DNA from 2 places in the Priestia sp. D51 genome. Region 1 is predicted to be linked to the other one. Evidence: riboswitches for the same ligand, from Rfam matches in the RefSeq annotation. Region 1 holds a riboswitch; the other holds the start of a gene.
The links. A riboswitch is a leader RNA that binds a small molecule or an ion and turns the genes downstream of it on or off. The one in region 1 is predicted to bind cobalamin.
Positions count from the first base shown of each region.

Region 2: another riboswitch for cobalamin. It lies ahead of ACNHOZ_RS24795 (HoxN/HupN/NixA family nickel/cobalt transporter); the one in region 1 lies ahead of nikA (nickel ABC transporter substrate-binding protein).

Region 1 is NZ_JBLTIR010000007.1:31,607-39,632, reverse strand. It holds gene rarD (EamA family transporter RarD) at 1-751, shown strand, start outside; gene ACNHOZ_RS23185 (TatD family hydrolase) at 814-1,584, shown strand; gene ACNHOZ_RS23180 (lmo0937 family membrane protein) at 1,617-1,754, opposite strand; gene ACNHOZ_RS23175 (YfmQ family protein) at 1,942-2,385, shown strand; gene ACNHOZ_RS23170 (GNAT family N-acetyltransferase) at 2,960-3,487, opposite strand; gene nikA (nickel ABC transporter substrate-binding protein) at 3,557-5,098, opposite strand; cobalamin riboswitch at 5,243-5,433, opposite strand; gene ftsZ (cell division protein FtsZ) at 5,436-6,440, opposite strand; gene ACNHOZ_RS23155 (tautomerase family protein) at 6,800-7,189, opposite strand; gene ACNHOZ_RS23150 (hypothetical protein) at 7,357-7,515, opposite strand; gene ACNHOZ_RS23145 (TRM11 family SAM-dependent methyltransferase) at 7,776-8,026, shown strand, end outside.
Region 2 is NZ_JBLTIR010000009.1:89,211-97,236, reverse strand. It holds gene ACNHOZ_RS24810 (ABC transporter ATP-binding protein) at 1-740, shown strand, start outside; gene ACNHOZ_RS24805 (undecaprenyl-diphosphatase) at 887-1,480, shown strand; gene ACNHOZ_RS24800 (organic hydroperoxide resistance protein) at 1,633-2,052, shown strand; cobalamin riboswitch at 2,158-2,340, shown strand; gene ACNHOZ_RS24795 (HoxN/HupN/NixA family nickel/cobalt transporter) at 2,474-3,271, shown strand; gene ACNHOZ_RS24790 (M20 family metallopeptidase) at 3,501-4,664, shown strand; gene ACNHOZ_RS24785 (DoxX family protein) at 4,732-5,154, opposite strand; gene ACNHOZ_RS24780 (type 1 glutamine amidotransferase domain-containing protein) at 5,460-5,984, shown strand; gene ACNHOZ_RS24775 (hypothetical protein) at 6,117-6,272, opposite strand; gene ACNHOZ_RS24770 (DinB family protein) at 6,619-7,107, shown strand; gene ACNHOZ_RS24765 (lipase family protein) at 7,132-7,884, opposite strand.

The sequences.
Region 1 (8,026 bases):
AAAGAAATGGCGTACATACATTACGTTTATAAAAGAAATAGTGAAAAAACCATCCTTATTCTGGTCCCTTTTTACTGCGTCTGTACTTATTAGTGCAAATTGGGGCATTTTTATGTGGGCTGTCATTAATGGAAAAATAGTAGAAGCGAGCCTTGGACAATATATTAATCCCCTAACAAGTGTTTTATTAGGTGTTATTTTCTTAAAAGAGAGATTAAGCGGGGCTCAAATTTTTGCATTTATACTAGCAGGAATCGGCGTCTTAACGCTTAGTCTTCATTATGGTGTGGTTCCTTGGATTTCGCTTAGCTTAGCTGTTACCTTCGGATTATATGGTTTGGCAAAGAAAAAGATTAAAGCTGATTCAACGATTGGATTAACTCTTGAAACGATGGTCATCTCCCCTATTGCATTAGCATACATAGGCTACCTTACGTTTCAATCACACTTGCAGTTTTTTGATTCTTTTTCAACAAGTCTTTTATTAATGGGCAGTGGAGTAGTTACAGCTTTACCACTCCTATTATTCACAAAAGGTGCTAAAAAAGTATCATTATCAATGCTTGGTATTCTTCAATATATTTCACCAACCTTGTCTTTACTAGCAGGAGTCATTCTATACCATGAATCGCTAACAAAAGCTCATGTTATTGCTTTTAGTTTTATTTGGTTAGCTTTTATTGTTTATACGTTCTCATCTATTACTAAATGGGGGAACAGAAAACAAATAAGAAATAAAGTGGAGGCTTAACAGAATCATACACTCTCTTACGTATTATTTTTAAACAAAATAGGCTGGGAGGAGCATTATTTATGAAACGCATTATTGACTCGCATATTCATCTAGATCAATATGAACAGAAAAGCTGGAAAGACATAGTTGAGCAGGATCCTTCGTTACAAGCGCTTATTTCTGTATCTTCTACATTACACTCTTGCCAACTTAATCAAAAAATCAGCAAGTTATATTCCTGCGTGAAACCTGCCTACGGATTTCACCCTGAACAAATGCTGCCTTCTTCAAATGAATTAGCGGAGCTGTTTGCTTGGATTGATCAAAACAATGAAGAAATGATCGCTGTTGGGGAGGTTGGTCTACCTTATTACTTAAGTCAGACCTATACTCTTTCTCTAGAGCCCTATTTGGAGCTGCTTGAAGCTTTTATTATTCATTCAAAAAAATGGGGGAAACCGTTAATTCTTCACGCTGTATATGAAGATGCTGAGATCGTGTGCGACTTACTAGAAAAACATTCTGTGCCTAAAGCTCACTTCCACTGGTTCAAAGGAGCTAAAAAAACCGTTGAACGAATGAAAAACAACGGCTACTATATTTCCCTTACACCTGATATTGTATATAAACCTAAAATCCAAGCGCTTGCCACAGATTACCCTCTTGACTACTTGATGGTCGAAACAGATGGTCCGTGGCCATTTGAAGGACCTTTTCAAAACCAGACAACGGTTCCATCAATGATGCATCAGTCCGTTCAGGAAATAGCACGTCTCAAAAGGGTTTCTGTAACGGAGACATATGATTTTTTATATCGAAATACAGCTCATTTTTATAATCTCTCCACATAAAAAGCCTTTCCCTAAGGAAAGGCTTTTTATATCTAAATTCGTTTCACAAGTTTTACGATCAGCACAATCACTGCAATGACAAGAAGAATGTGAATGATGCCGCCGCCAATATGAAAAACTAATCCTAATAACCAAAAAATAAATAAAAGTCCAATAATCGTCCACAACATAATTTTTTCTCCTTTTTTATATGTAGTATTTGTTATAATTTTATATTTCCCTAAATGTGCATAAATAAACGCATTTCATATACATCTTTTCACTAAAGAAGGTTCACATAATGTACAAAAAGCAATCACGTTCTCTGTGGTAAAATAAGTATGTAATCTTATTTAATTTAAGCGGAGATGATTAACTATGACATGGATTGTATTACTTTCCATCATTCTTGTAAGTGCACTCAAAATATTAATAACGTGTCTTCCAACTCCAGTGGTCAAATGGCTTATGACTAAATTTCAATTACACCCAACACTTGATGATCAAAACGCTACTGTCACAGTTGATGGGAAACATTTAGAAGGCAAAGACAAAATGCAAGTGATTGATTATTTTAATAAAGCAACATTTTTAAAACAATATTATGTCCATGAAGGAAATAAGGACTATTATAAACACCTAGAAGACAGTGAAACTCCACTTGTTATCGATACGAAAAAAGGGAAAAACGATGTTCGACTATGCGTATATAGCTATCATGATCATGTCGACGTCGTGAAACAATACAAAAAGAAGATTATCGCCTACAGCCTGCTGTCTGATCACCTTCAAAAGCAGTCCATAACAGCTGACCTAGCTTAAACCAGTCGCCTACAAGGCGGCTTTTTTAGTTTTTAGGTTTAGTTTGAAGTTACCTTATTTAAAAATACCAAACTTTAACATTAATTCTAATGCTATAACATAAATTAATAGAATTTTCTAATTTTTTAAGAGGTGATGGATAATGCTTTCTTTGTTAGGGTTTGGAATGATTGCTACTTTTCTTTCTTTTCAAGTGGGCCTTTGGGACAACTATTATCACGACAATTACAGCCATTTTAACGAACGCTGTTTCCCTTTAGACTTCTACTATAAAAAAAGGAAGCCGACTACCATAAGGCAATCGGCTCACACATGTAGGATATTGATTTAACACTAACAAAGTACAACACAACACTAGTAATTATATAATATATTTCATTATTTTGAAAGCGATTTCATATATATTTTTAAAAATATTTTGTTACTTGTTTTTTACAGAAAAGAACCACGTTTCAGCCAATTCGAAACGTGGTTCTTTTCTGTAAGGACTTGCCCTACAGGCTATAAATGTAAGTTACGTTCATTATAGCATGAGCCCATATACAGATTCCATGGTAATTACTGTATGATCTCGTTACGTTACGACTCGTTGTATTTTTCTGTCCATGTGCAGCGTATTCCATGGTTCATCCTGTTCAGCTAGCCTTTTGATAAAGCCTTGTGAAGCCCAAAAAGGAATAGCGCCAGGTAAAAAAGGATGAGTATGCAGATACAGCGTGTCATAAAAATGACTTTGGGCAAATTGTTCAACTGCTTTTAACAGCTGCTGTCCAATGCCTAGACGCCGGTACGCTGGATCGACATAGCATTTTACAACCTCAGCTGCAGTTCTATGTTCATATCGCTCTTTTAATGCATGAAACCGTCCATCGTAAGCGTATAAACCAATGGTTCCAATTACTTGTTGATTTTCCGTAACAGCTGCAAAAAAAGCAGCGTCTTTCGCTTGAACGTAATGTTCATTAAAATGAAGCAAATCCACAGGAAGCTGATTTTTTTCCAGCATAGGAAATAGCTCATTCCGCATATTCATGACAAACTGAAACACTTCAGCATCCTTTTCTTTTACTTCTTTAATTTGATACATTTGTACTTCTTGCACGTTTACTGTCACATCCTTTTAGCGATCATTGTATACTTTTTCTTTTCTCTGCTTATGCTGCAATGTTAACTACGGCGTTACGTCTAAATGCTGAGTCAGCATATAATACTCGCTTGGATTTGTTGTCCAGTTTTTCACTTTTTGATTATAAGCAACAACAATGTTTGGATGTACAATCGATGACGTCAGCATTTTTCTATTAATCAAAGCGGTTGCTTGTTTGGCTAACTGATCTCGTTTTGCGTCATCTACTGTTGAATTTAACTGTTCTATCATTTTTGTTAGCGTATCATCATTAATCCGGCTGGCATTTAAACCACCGCCGGGCAAATAGTTCGTACTTAAATAATAGCTGGCATCTCCTCTAGGTGCTGTGATAAGGCTGTACAATGCTAAATCCCAATCATCTTTTGCCATTACATATTCATCGCTATCTTCAACTAGGTGAATCTTAATAGTAATTCCTAACTCTTTGGCATTAGACTGTAGAAGCTGAGCAATTAAAGGCAGTTCTGGCAAAGAACTGTATGTGACAAGAGAGAGCGATAGTGGCTTTCCATTTTTGATTGCTTTGTCATTTTTGATTTGATAGCCTGCTTTCTCTAAATATTTTTTAGCAGATGTCATACCTCTTTGCTCATTAGCAGTACTATCAGCAAAAGGAAATTGGGGTAAAAATGGACCTCGAGCCGCTGCCGCTTGATTGTTCATGATGCTGCTAACAATTTCTTTTCGGTTCAATAAGGTATCGATAGCTTTTCTTACATTTTCGTCTTTTAATGCGTCATTGGTTTGATTGTAAAGCAATAAATGGGTGCGCACACTAGGTACTCCACTTACTTTAAAAGACGGATCTGTTTGTAAAGTGCCCAAGCTTTCTAAAGGCGGGCGATAAATAATATCGGCTGTTCCAGATTGAAGAGCAGCAACTCGCGCATTAGCATCTTCGTTAAATCCAAAGATCGCACTTTTCAATTTCACTTTTCCACCCCAATAATTTTCATATCTTTCTAATTTTACTTGATTTCCTTGATCAAAAGACAAGACGCGAAATGGACCCGTACCAATGGGCTTCTTAGCTATATTAGAAGCATCAACATCTATAATAGCTGTATTTGGATGCACTAATTCAGAAGGAAATTTAGGCATTGGTTCTTTTAATGTAATTGTCAGCGCATGACTGTTCGCTTTCATTTCTTTAATATTTAAAGCGTTTTTCATCGCATAACTTTGGTCTATCGTTCTTTGAAGAGAAGACTTAACGGCATTTGCATCCAGCGCTTTTCCGTTTTGAAACATGATGTTCTTTCTTATCATAAATGTCCATGTAAGGCCGTTATCTTTCGTTTCCCACTTTTCAGCAAGCCAAGGCTTTATTTTTAAATCGTCGTTGATTTTAACAAGCGTCTCCCCTACTCCCCCACGAACTGCTGTATAATTATCGTCCGTATGAGGATCAAGCGTTGCAGATGTAAAATTAAATAAAAACGTCACACTTTTATCCGTTTTCTTTCTTTCTTTTATACTTACGCTCTCTTCATTAGGAGCGCAAGCAGTGAGGCAAAGTAACACGAGAAATATCATAGATACAAGTTTTTTATTATTTATCATTCATTTTTCCACCTTCTATTTTAATACACAAAAAAAAGCACTTCTAAAAAGAAGTGCTTGCCTTCACAACAAATTCAGATAAACGTATCCCTTGTTTATCGTATTTTTGATTCTGCCAAAACACCTCCCTATCCTCGTAGGTTATTGTGTGCTGCGATTTATGGCAGGTCTCCTGGCTTCAAGTCATTGCCTTATACCGCCTTCCCGTCTCTAAATAGACAGTGGCTTTTTGACATAAGGCTCCTTGTTACAGTGGCGGGACCGCTCCGGATTTTCACCGGATTCCCTTTTAAGGCAATTGAAAAACAATTGCCACCATAAAAGCTGGTTATTTAATTTAGTAGCGTGCTCTTGAAACTCTAGAAGTGGAAGCTGATGGTGAAATATCTTCATCATCAAATCCAGTGGCAATAACGGTTACCATCATTTCGTCCTTTAAATCTTCATTAATCACAGATCCAAAAATCATATTTAAGTCCTGATCAGAAGCGGACGTGACAATATCTGCTGCTTCCTGTACTTCGTAAAGACTCAGGCTGCTGCCGCTCGTAATGTTCAGCAGCACGCCTCTTGCTCCATCAATCGATGCATCTAGCAGCGGACTAGAAATCGCTTTTTTCGCTGCTTCAATTGCTCGATCTGATCCCGAAGCTCGTCCGATACCCATAAGCGCAAATCCTTGATTAGACATAATTGTTTTTACATCAGCAAAGTCAAGGTTAATCAGCCCCGGAACAGCGATTAAATCTGAAATACCTTGAATACCTTGGCGAAGAACATTATCTGCTTCACGGAATGCTTCAAGCATAGGTGTCTTTTTATCAACGATTTCAAGCAAGCGGTCGTTTGGAATGACAATAAGGGTATCTACCGATTCATTCATCGCAGTAATACCGCCTACTGCTTGCTTGGTACGTTTATTTCCTTCAAACTTGAAAGGGCGAGTAACTACTCCAATTGTTAAAGCATTTAGTTCACGGGCAATTTGGGCAATAACCGGAGCTGCTCCAGTACCAGTGCCTCCCCCCATGCCAGCTGTTACGAATACCATATCTGCGCCTTGCAGTACTTCTTGAATTTGCTCTCTGCTTTCTTCTGCAGCTTCTCTTCCTACTTCTGGATTAGCTCCTGCACCTAATCCTCGCGTTAATGCCGCACCAATCTGCATTTTCACATCTGCTTTAGATAAATTAAGCGCCTGAGCATCCGTATTAACGGCGATAAATTCTACCCCTTGTACACCATGTTCAATCATACGGTTAACGGTGTTATTTCCTCCACCGCCGACTCCAATTACTTTAATTCGCACTAATGGCGATACATCTGCATCAAATCCAAACATTCTAAGTTCCTCCTCAATGATCAAAATTACTTTCTCTTATTATCCGAAAAAACACGTGAAGAACCTTTTACTCCTATGTTTAACGCGTAACTGTTCTTTTGTTTTACAGATTTTATACATTTCTCTTTTAACCTTTAAATCTTTACATCTTTATGTAAAATTATTGTTGTTCTGAAGTTAGTACGCCGAACTCTTTTTTGGTTTTCCCACTCAAAACGGCATATAAGCTTATTGTATCATTCATTTGACAGATGTCTGTATTTAATTTTGAGTAAGATGTGACTAAGAGAATAATATTTTTATAGACAAAATGAGAAAAAGCCCTTAGAAATAAGGGCTTCTCTAGATAATAAACCATTTTATAATTTCCCAGTTAAGAATTGAGCTTCTCCCATACCAAAGCTCCAGTCAGCATTACCGTTTTCAACAATTGAAATCATAATGTCGCTTGGCTGAATTCCGCAGCTTTCTCCCAGCTCTTTTACAATTAATTTGTAAAGAGCTTGTTTTTGCTCTTCTGTTCGCTGTTTGCTCGTCACACTTATAATAACCAAATCCTTGCTTCTCTCAAAGCCAAGACCTGTATCTTCAATAATCATTTCATGAGCAGGATGCTGATGTACAATTTGATAACGATCGCGTTCTGGGACGCCAAAGGCTTCTAGCATCGCTCGATGAGTAGCGTCTAGTAATGCTTTTAACTCTTTTTCGTCTCTTCCTTCTATTACATCAAATCTAAGTAATGGCATACTAAGTAACCTCCAGCTTTTTGTCTAATGTATTATTGCTTTATCATATCACAACTATCATTTGTAAAAAAAAGATATGCTATTCACAATGTGCTCTCTAGTGAAAGAGACCTCAAACTCTTCAATAAAAGCTGAACCTAACAAAAAGAAATGAGCAGCATAACGGCTCATTTCATTAGTACAAAAATATTTATAATAAGAGCTAAAATACATACAGATACAATGGCAATGAGTACGTTCATCACAAGGTTTTGCGAGGATGTTTTAGCTTGTTTTTTCATATCAGCCCGACTCATCTGTTGCTTTTCATGATCACTTTTAGACATCACGTAGCCTCTCCTATTCATCAAAATGTCAGCAGTGTATAAATGATTTTTGAGAAACCTTGATCCAGTTCTTTTGTATAAACAGCAGCACATGCAGGTTATCATCAGTTATTTTAGCATGTTTTGTCAAATAAGTGGACTATGTAGCGCTTCAATTTAGTATTCACAGCCAAATATATTTAAATTCGTTGCTTTTCTCTTCTTTTCTCGCTATTGTTTGAGAAGAAGGATAATTAGATACGATAAAGGATGATACGATATTGAATAACCATACGCAGCTGCCTCAGTATATCTACACATACGCATGCAGCGAAGAGGAACTCTCACTATGTCAATTAGAGAGACGCTCTCTTTTTGAAATTGAAACTGAGAAACCTATCATAAGAAGCGCCGTTAAACTTGATCCAAGCAGAAGCCCTTTTATCAAAGAGCGATTAGATATTATGTATGAATCAGATGACCTTGCAGATATTTGCAAACAAGTAGAAGATATTGACCTTGGAAATCAAAC
Region 2 (8,026 bases), on a different contig from region 1:
AGAGTGATATTGATTTAGAGCTTCAGAAGAAAATAGGTGTGCTTCCTGACTATGCTACCTTTTATGATGAGATGACGGCACTCAATCATTTGCGCTATTTTTTAAAGATAAACGGACATCGTTTTTCTAAAGAACACTGTAGTAATGTACTGAAGAAAGTAGGATTAGAAGGACATGACCATCAGAAAGTTGGAAAGTTTTCATTTGGAATGAAAAAGAAGTTAGGAATTGCTCAAGCGATTGTAACAGACCCAGATCTTATCTTTTTAGATGAACCAACTTCTGGAGTAGATATTGAATCTGCTCTCCACATTCATGAATTAATAAGAGAACTTCAAAATCAGGGCAAGACAATTTTTATGACGTCTCATAATTTAAATGAAGTTGAGAAGATTTGTACACGTGTAGCGATTATGAAAAATGGTGTTATTTTAGTAGAAGGGACAATGGAAGAACTGCGTTTTCAATACCAAGCGAAAAAAACGGTGATGATTAAACATGATCCTTACCCAAGCAGTCATAAAGAATATATTCAACAGTTTTTCCGTACAGTGAGTCCGGACGTGGAATACCATCACACGTACACAAAAGTGATGCTTCAAAAAGAGAGAAATATCCCTCTGATTATTCGCGAATTGATTCAATGCGGCATCGATATTTATCAAATTCACGTAGAAGAGCCTTCTTTAGAAGAAATCTTTTTGCAAAAAAACATCGTGGATCATTCGCAGGTAAGTTAATGGGCAAAAATCTGTTGGCTTACCACTCAGCCTGACTACGTTATTTATAAATACCAGTTAGGAAGCTTCTGACAAAAATATGTTCATTTTCTTCAGAAACTGATAAGATAGCTAATGACATTTAAAAATAAGAAAGGATTTCGATTATGTTATCAGCTATTAATTCAGTAGACTATACCATTTTCCATGCGGTGAATCAGTACGCCTCGCATGTGAAGTTTGTAGATTCGCTGATGGTATTCTTTGCAGATTATGCCCAGTATGTACTTATTGTTTTACTCGGCTTGTTTTTACTTATTAATAAAAACGGCAGCCGTGTTGTAGCATTTCAAGCTTTATGTGCTTGTGCCACAGGAGTCATTATCAATAAAGTGATTAGTTTATTTGCTTATCGAGATCGTCCGTTTATCTCTCACCACGTGAATCAGCTTATTGATCACGCCGCGAATTCTTCATTTCCAAGCGATCATGCTACGTCTGCATTAGTTATCACTTTTACCATTTGGCTGCATTTCAAACGTTCAGGGCGCATGTGGGTTGTCATGGGTGCACTCATTGCATTTTCACGCGTATGGGTTGGCGTTCACTATCCATTCGATGTGTTAACAGGAGCCGTTTTAGGCTGCGTGCTGGCGCTGTTTATTCATTATGTTATTTTTAATACGAAACTGATGAGGGCTATTACTAACTTGTCTATTTTTCGAAAATCAGCTTATGACGAACAGTCTCAATATTATTAAGAAAAAGTCGCATATACGCGGCTTTTTTTTATTGGAAAATTTTTAATGTATTTAACACTTGTTTTTTAAAATTAAATTGTGTACAATTAAATTACAGAAACGATAAATAAAAAATTTTAATAAAATTACTAAAAAAGAGGAGAGATTTATACATGAAAGCTTTATATGAAACGACAGTCGTTAACACAGGTGGAAGAACAGGAGAAGTTCATTCTTTAGATAATATCTTTAATCTAGACGTTGCAACACCTCCAGCGCTTGGTGGAGAAGCAACAACAGCAACAAACCCAGAGCAGCTATTTGCAGCTGGATACAGTGCTTGTTTCAACAGCGCGTTAGAATTTATGTTGAAAAAACATAACGTAGAAATTAAAAGCAGTGAAGTAAAAGCTACGGTTCAGCTGCTTCCAGATAAAGCTGATCAAGGAGTGAAAATTGCTGTAGCGCTTGAAGCTCATATCGAAGGCTTAGATTTAGAAACAGCTAAAAAATATGTAGACCTAGCCCACTCATACTGCCCGTATTCAAAAGCAATCAGCGGCAACGTAGACGTAACGGTAGAAGTAGTTTAATTGCTTTAAAAAGCCCTGCTAAGCATGTAAAGCTTAGCAGGGCTTTTTTATTTGAATTTTCTCTATTCATTTGTAAGGAGTACTAGTATAATGAGGAAGAAAATGAATCATTCGCACAGTTTAGGTGCTCTTACATAGCGTAAGAGGTAACAGGGAATCGAGTGCAAATCTCGAGCGGTCCAGCCACTGTAAGCAGGGAGTTTTCTATCTTATCGTCACTCAAAACGGGGAAGGCGGTAGAAAATGATGATCTCAAGCCAGGAGACCTACCTATTCTGTACACTTGACTCTTCTAGGAAAGAGGCGGTGTATCAAGGTACGCAGTGAGCAATTGCTGTTTATTTTCATATGCCGACACATCCTCAATTTCTATAGAATTGAGGCTTTTTTACGTTTTATTTTAAAAAAAGGAGTGTAGGAAATGGAAGGTTTATCAGTTTTTTTACTTGTCTTTTTATTAGGAATCAGGCACGGATTGGATGCAGATCACTTAGCTTTTATTGATGGCCAGACCCGATATAATTGGCGAATGGGGAGCCGTTTTGCCCCGTGGGTCGGCACGCTGTTTTCACTAGGTCACGGAGGAATGGTGGCCGTCACGGCCGGGGTGCTTGGCGTGGTGATGAAGAATTTTACGTTTCCATCGTATTTCGATCATTTTGCATCTTGGGTATCCATTATCTCCCTCTTTCTAATCGGGACATTAAACACATATCATTTGCTTCGAACCAAAAATAAAGAGGAAGAGTTTGAGCTGAGCGGGTTAAAAGGGAAGTTTATTCCGAAAATCGCAAAAGGAACAACGAATCCTTTTTTAATTATTCTTGTAGGAGCATTGTTCGCTTTAGCAGCCGAAACGGTCAGTCAAACGGCCGTGTGGTCTCTAGCTGTAGGGAACGCAGGCAAGTATACGCCGCTTTTATTAGGACTAGTATTTATGTTTGGTATGATGCTGACAGATACAATCGATTCACTGATTGTACATAAAATGGTGAATGAATCGAGTAAGTTTGGGCGATCTGCTTCCCGCTTGATGGGCTGGGTTATTGTTGTCCTCGCGTATGGTGTGTCACTCTATTTAGCATTCACTTTCTTTAACCCGTGGGCCGAAGTAAACTTTGAAATGGTTGGCGTTATTTTGTTTATTTTTTTAGTGTCTATGTTTGTTTTTGTGAGTGTGAAGTCAAAAGGGAAAAATATTAAAATAAATGTCAATTAGTCAAACGAAAGCTTTAATCTGTTGAAGATTGAAGCTTTTTTGTATGAATTTGTTGAAGTTTATGGCTATTTTCGGTCGGTTATGAATAAGTTAAAGTATTATCTATATTTAAAGGATGGAAAATTGTCTGAAAACCATTATAATTAAGGATAATTTAAGGTCGTTATGTGAAACGTAGAACATAGTTATACGTACGATAAATAAAAGCATTTAATGCGAGCAGCAGGGGTTGTTTGGAGGAGGAATTGATTTGAGTCAGGTAATGGTAGAACAAAGTGTATTTAGTTATTTAAAAGAACACGAACAAGAGATGCTTGAAGATTTAGTTGGATTTGTGAAAAAAGAATCACCGTCCTACAGTAAAGAGTTAGTAGATCAGTGTGGAATGTATTTAACGGAGCTGTTTCAAAAGCGTTTAGGAGTAGGCTACGAAATTATAGAAGAAAAAGAAGTAGGAAACCATTTGAAATTTACGATTGGAGAAGGAGAAAAGCAGCTTTTAATTATCGGTCACTTTGACACGGTATGGGAAAAGGGAAGGCTAAGTCTAAGAACAGAGGGAAACAAGCTGTACGGTCCGGGAATTTTAGACATGAAAGGCGGCATTGTGCAATCTATATGGGCGATTAAAGCGATTCAAGAGCTTGGCTTATCGCTCGATAAAAAAATTGTGTTTTTCTGCAATTCGGATGAAGAGATTGGGTCAATTTCTTCTAAAAAATACATTGAAGAAGAAGCACAAAGAAGTGAAGCAGTGCTAGTAGCAGAACCGGCGGTGGCGGGTTCAGGTGCGTTAAAAACGTCGCGCAAAGGAGCGGGAATTTTCACCGTAAAAGTATGGGGACGAGCAGCACACGCGGGTAATCACCACAAAGAAGGAATCAATGCGATTGAAGAGCTTGCGCGCCAAGTGATTTTTCTGCAGAGCTTAACCGATTATGAAAAAGGTACAACGGTGAACGTTGGGACATTTACCGGAGGCAGCGGTACAAATGTAGTGCCGGAATATGCAGAAGCGCACGTGGATTTACGTGTTTCTACAGAAGAAGAAGCAAAACGTATGACGGATATTATTTTGAATTTAACGCCCATTTTAAAAGGGATTAAGATTGAAGTAACAGGAGGCATGAACCGTCCTCCAATGGTTAAGTCTAAACAAACGGAAGAGTTATTTGAATGCGCTCAGTCAATTGCGGCCAAACTGGGTATGAAATTAGAAGAAGCAGCTGTTGGAGGCGGAAGTGATGGCAATTTTACAGCGGCCATTGGTGTTCCCACGTTGGATGGATTAGGAGCATGCGGAAAAGGAATACATGCGGAATATGAACATATTCAAATTGATACGTTGTCCGAGCGCTCTTCTTTATTTGCGAATTTACTGCTTCAAATATAAAAAAAGCCCGCCTCAAACGGCGGGACTAACCTGAAAGCTTATATTGGGAGAGTATAAGCTTTCTTTTTTATTTACTGCTTTCTTCTTGAAGAGAAAAAGCAGTTTCTTTCTTTTTAAATACCACTTTATCAAGAGCAAGGAACTGGCTTCCTGCAAGAAATAGGTGAGCAGACATGGCAATTAAGGCGATATCAAACTCAAATCCGCCAACAAATCCGCTTTTAAGCTTGGCTGTGAAAATAGCGCCGAGCATTACTGCTATAAATAAAGCACCTATGACTCTTGTTGCTAAACCAAGAATAATAAGAATACCACCTACAAGTTCAATCGTTGCAACAATATATGCCATGAAACCAGGGATTCCTAAGCTATCGAAGAACCCTACTGTATTTTCAATTCCCCCTTGCCATTTTTGAAAGCCGTGTACTAAAAATGTAAAACCTAATACTAAACGAATAATAAGTGAACCAATTTCGACGTTTTTATTCACTTTACTTCCTCCTTTAAGTGTATTTGAAAAACACTACATTATGTAGTGTGAAAGCCCGAAAAAAGAAATGTAGCAATTAAATCAGAAAGTCTTTCTTATTTGGATAATTTTACAACATTATGAATACTACACTACACATTGTAGTGTGGTGTTTGTCCCCAGTCAAGTGAAAATATAAAATTAGACCATTTGGCATACAAAAAATTTCTGAAGGGCACTTGAAAAATCCTTTAATTATGTACAATTTAGTTCCTTATTTTCAATCTTATTCTCCAACATGCTATACTGATGGCGGAGGTGTTACGATGCGCTTAGAAAATAAAAGAGTTATTGCGCTTGTTAGTGCAGACTTTGAAGATCTAGAACTATGGTATCCAGTGATGCGTCTTCGCGAAGAAGGAGCAGAAGTACATTTAGTTGGAGAAAAAGCAAACGAAACGTACATGGGGAAATACGGTGTTCCAGCCGTATCGGACTACGCATTTAAAGATGTTGATCCAGCTGAATATGACGCTATTTTAGTACCTGGAGGCTGGGCGCCGGATAAACTGCGCCGCTACCCTGAAGTAATTGAAATGGTTCGTCATATGGATGAACAGCAAAAGCCAATCGGCCAAATCTGCCATGCAGGATGGGTATTAATCTCTGCAAAAATCTTAGATGGCCGAAACGTAACAAGTACGCCAGGAATCAAAGATGATATGGAAAATGCGGGAGCTATTTGGCATGATGAAGCAGTCGTAATCGACGGCCACATCATTTCAAGTCGCCGTCCGCCAGACCTTCCTCCTTATGCAAAAGCATTTGCTGATGTACTAGCAGAGCAATAAGAAAAAAGCCGAAACCATATTGGTTTTGGCTTTTTTATAAGATTCCCTAAAAAAAGAAATGATAAAGTAAATAAAAAATCATCATTAAAAAAGCGAGCAGATGCATCTGCTCGCTTTTGTTCGTGTTTCTTATCAGTAACTTGCTTTTTGCAAGTGTAAAAACAAAATGATTACTTTCTTTATAAAATCCATGATTACGGTTTTTGTATGTTTCGTTGTTGTTAGGGCACAATTAGCATTGATTGTGCTTGCATGGATTTCATCCATTGCCGCGGTTTGTTTTTCCACATGATCGATTAACCTAAACGACGCAAGCCCTACCTCTCTTGCATCCTTACGGCTCCGAAGCCGATCCAGTGTGAATAAGTTTTGTTCAAAGACATGTGTCGAATGCCAGTATTTTTACCTTGCATTGTACGATACATCCTCTCAAGTTACTTTCACTATGTCTAGCTCTTAAAGAAAAGCCAGAAATCTAAATATAACACCCTGGTTAACCAATGTCAAATAGAAAATATGATTTTTTCACGTGAAACAATTGCAGTTAAAACAAGGTTAAGTAAAGGGATATCTTTTTTATATGGAAGAGTTTTTTGGTACGATAAGTTAGAGGAATCCTAGAGGAGGATGAAAAATGAACAAAAATGAACAGTTTCGAAATGATGTATTGAACAGTGTAGAATCATTAACATACGAACAATTAAATCAGCAGCCAGCATCTAATACATGGAGCGTTATGCAAGTATTAGAACATTTATATTTGATGGAGCGCATGATTGTTTCACGTGTAAAGGATCAGTTAGAAAACGGTGTAGATCAGCCCACTGAAGATAAGCCGTTTCATTTAGCGGTAGACCGTTCGCGAAAAGTAGATGCACCGGCTCAAGTTACGCCTTCTAATGAAAAGCAGACATTAGAAGAAATGAAGAGTAAGCTGGCAGAATCAAGAGAGGCTTTAGCAGAGTTAGAAGAAACAGCAAGTGAAGATAAGCTAAAGCAAAAATCATTTCCACACCCTGTATTTGGGTTAATGGATTTAAAGCAATGGATTGACTTTATTGGTTATCACGAAAAGCGTCATCAAGAACAAATAGAAGAAATCAAAGCAGCAATCGGTGCATAAAAAAACAGGCTTTCCGCCTGTTTTTTATTTTTGGACCAAAATAGGATAATCCGACATCATCCAAATGCCAACACTGTACGTTTGGGGATTATGGTTCCCTACGGTAGAACCTGTTTGAATGGTAAATGAGAGTTGAAGAGGGTCTTGATCGTAATAAATTGTTTGCTTTGTGGAAGGGGAATAGAGTCGCTTCGGAGGGATTTTAGGAACCGTATCCGTCGTGTTAACAAAGCAGCGGCTATTTGAAACAAGATTTGTGTATGTTTGAACGAATTGAGGATCACCTACTCGAGGAGCTCCGTAGTTGTACATTGTAACCTCTGGAAAAGATGCGTTTGTGGCGACATCTAAGGCATGAAGAGCAGCGAGTGCACCACCTAGGCTATGCCCCGTTATATAAAGTGGCTTGGGGGTAAGGGACTGATACGTTTCAAAAATTTCATCACGGCATGATTCGTAAACGGCTAAAAAACCTTCGTGGACGAGACCGGCTTGTTGATTGTATGGATAAGGGCGCTGCTTAATGCGAGCATCAGCAATCCAATCTGCCTCAGATTGAGTTCCTCGAAAGGCAATTACGATAGAGTCATCAGATTCTAAAATAAAACCAAACCATTCTTGAACCCCTATGGCAGAAGCTTTAAACGATTTAATAAGCCGGTAGCCTTCAGGTACATCAAATGTGCCTCCCTGTGCGTATTGCTTATAAGCTAAGACGCACGCATAAAGAAGGTCTAGAGCTAAAGGACGATAAAATAAAGGCTCTATTCTCATCATTGTTTTTCACACCTTCTAATAGAAAGTAACTCCTATAGCCTATGTGTTCCTGATAAGAAAGGTGCAGATATCTCTCTTTTGAAAGCGATAATTACGGAATGTAAACGGTTCATCGTTGGATGTTTTTGAGGATTTTATAAGT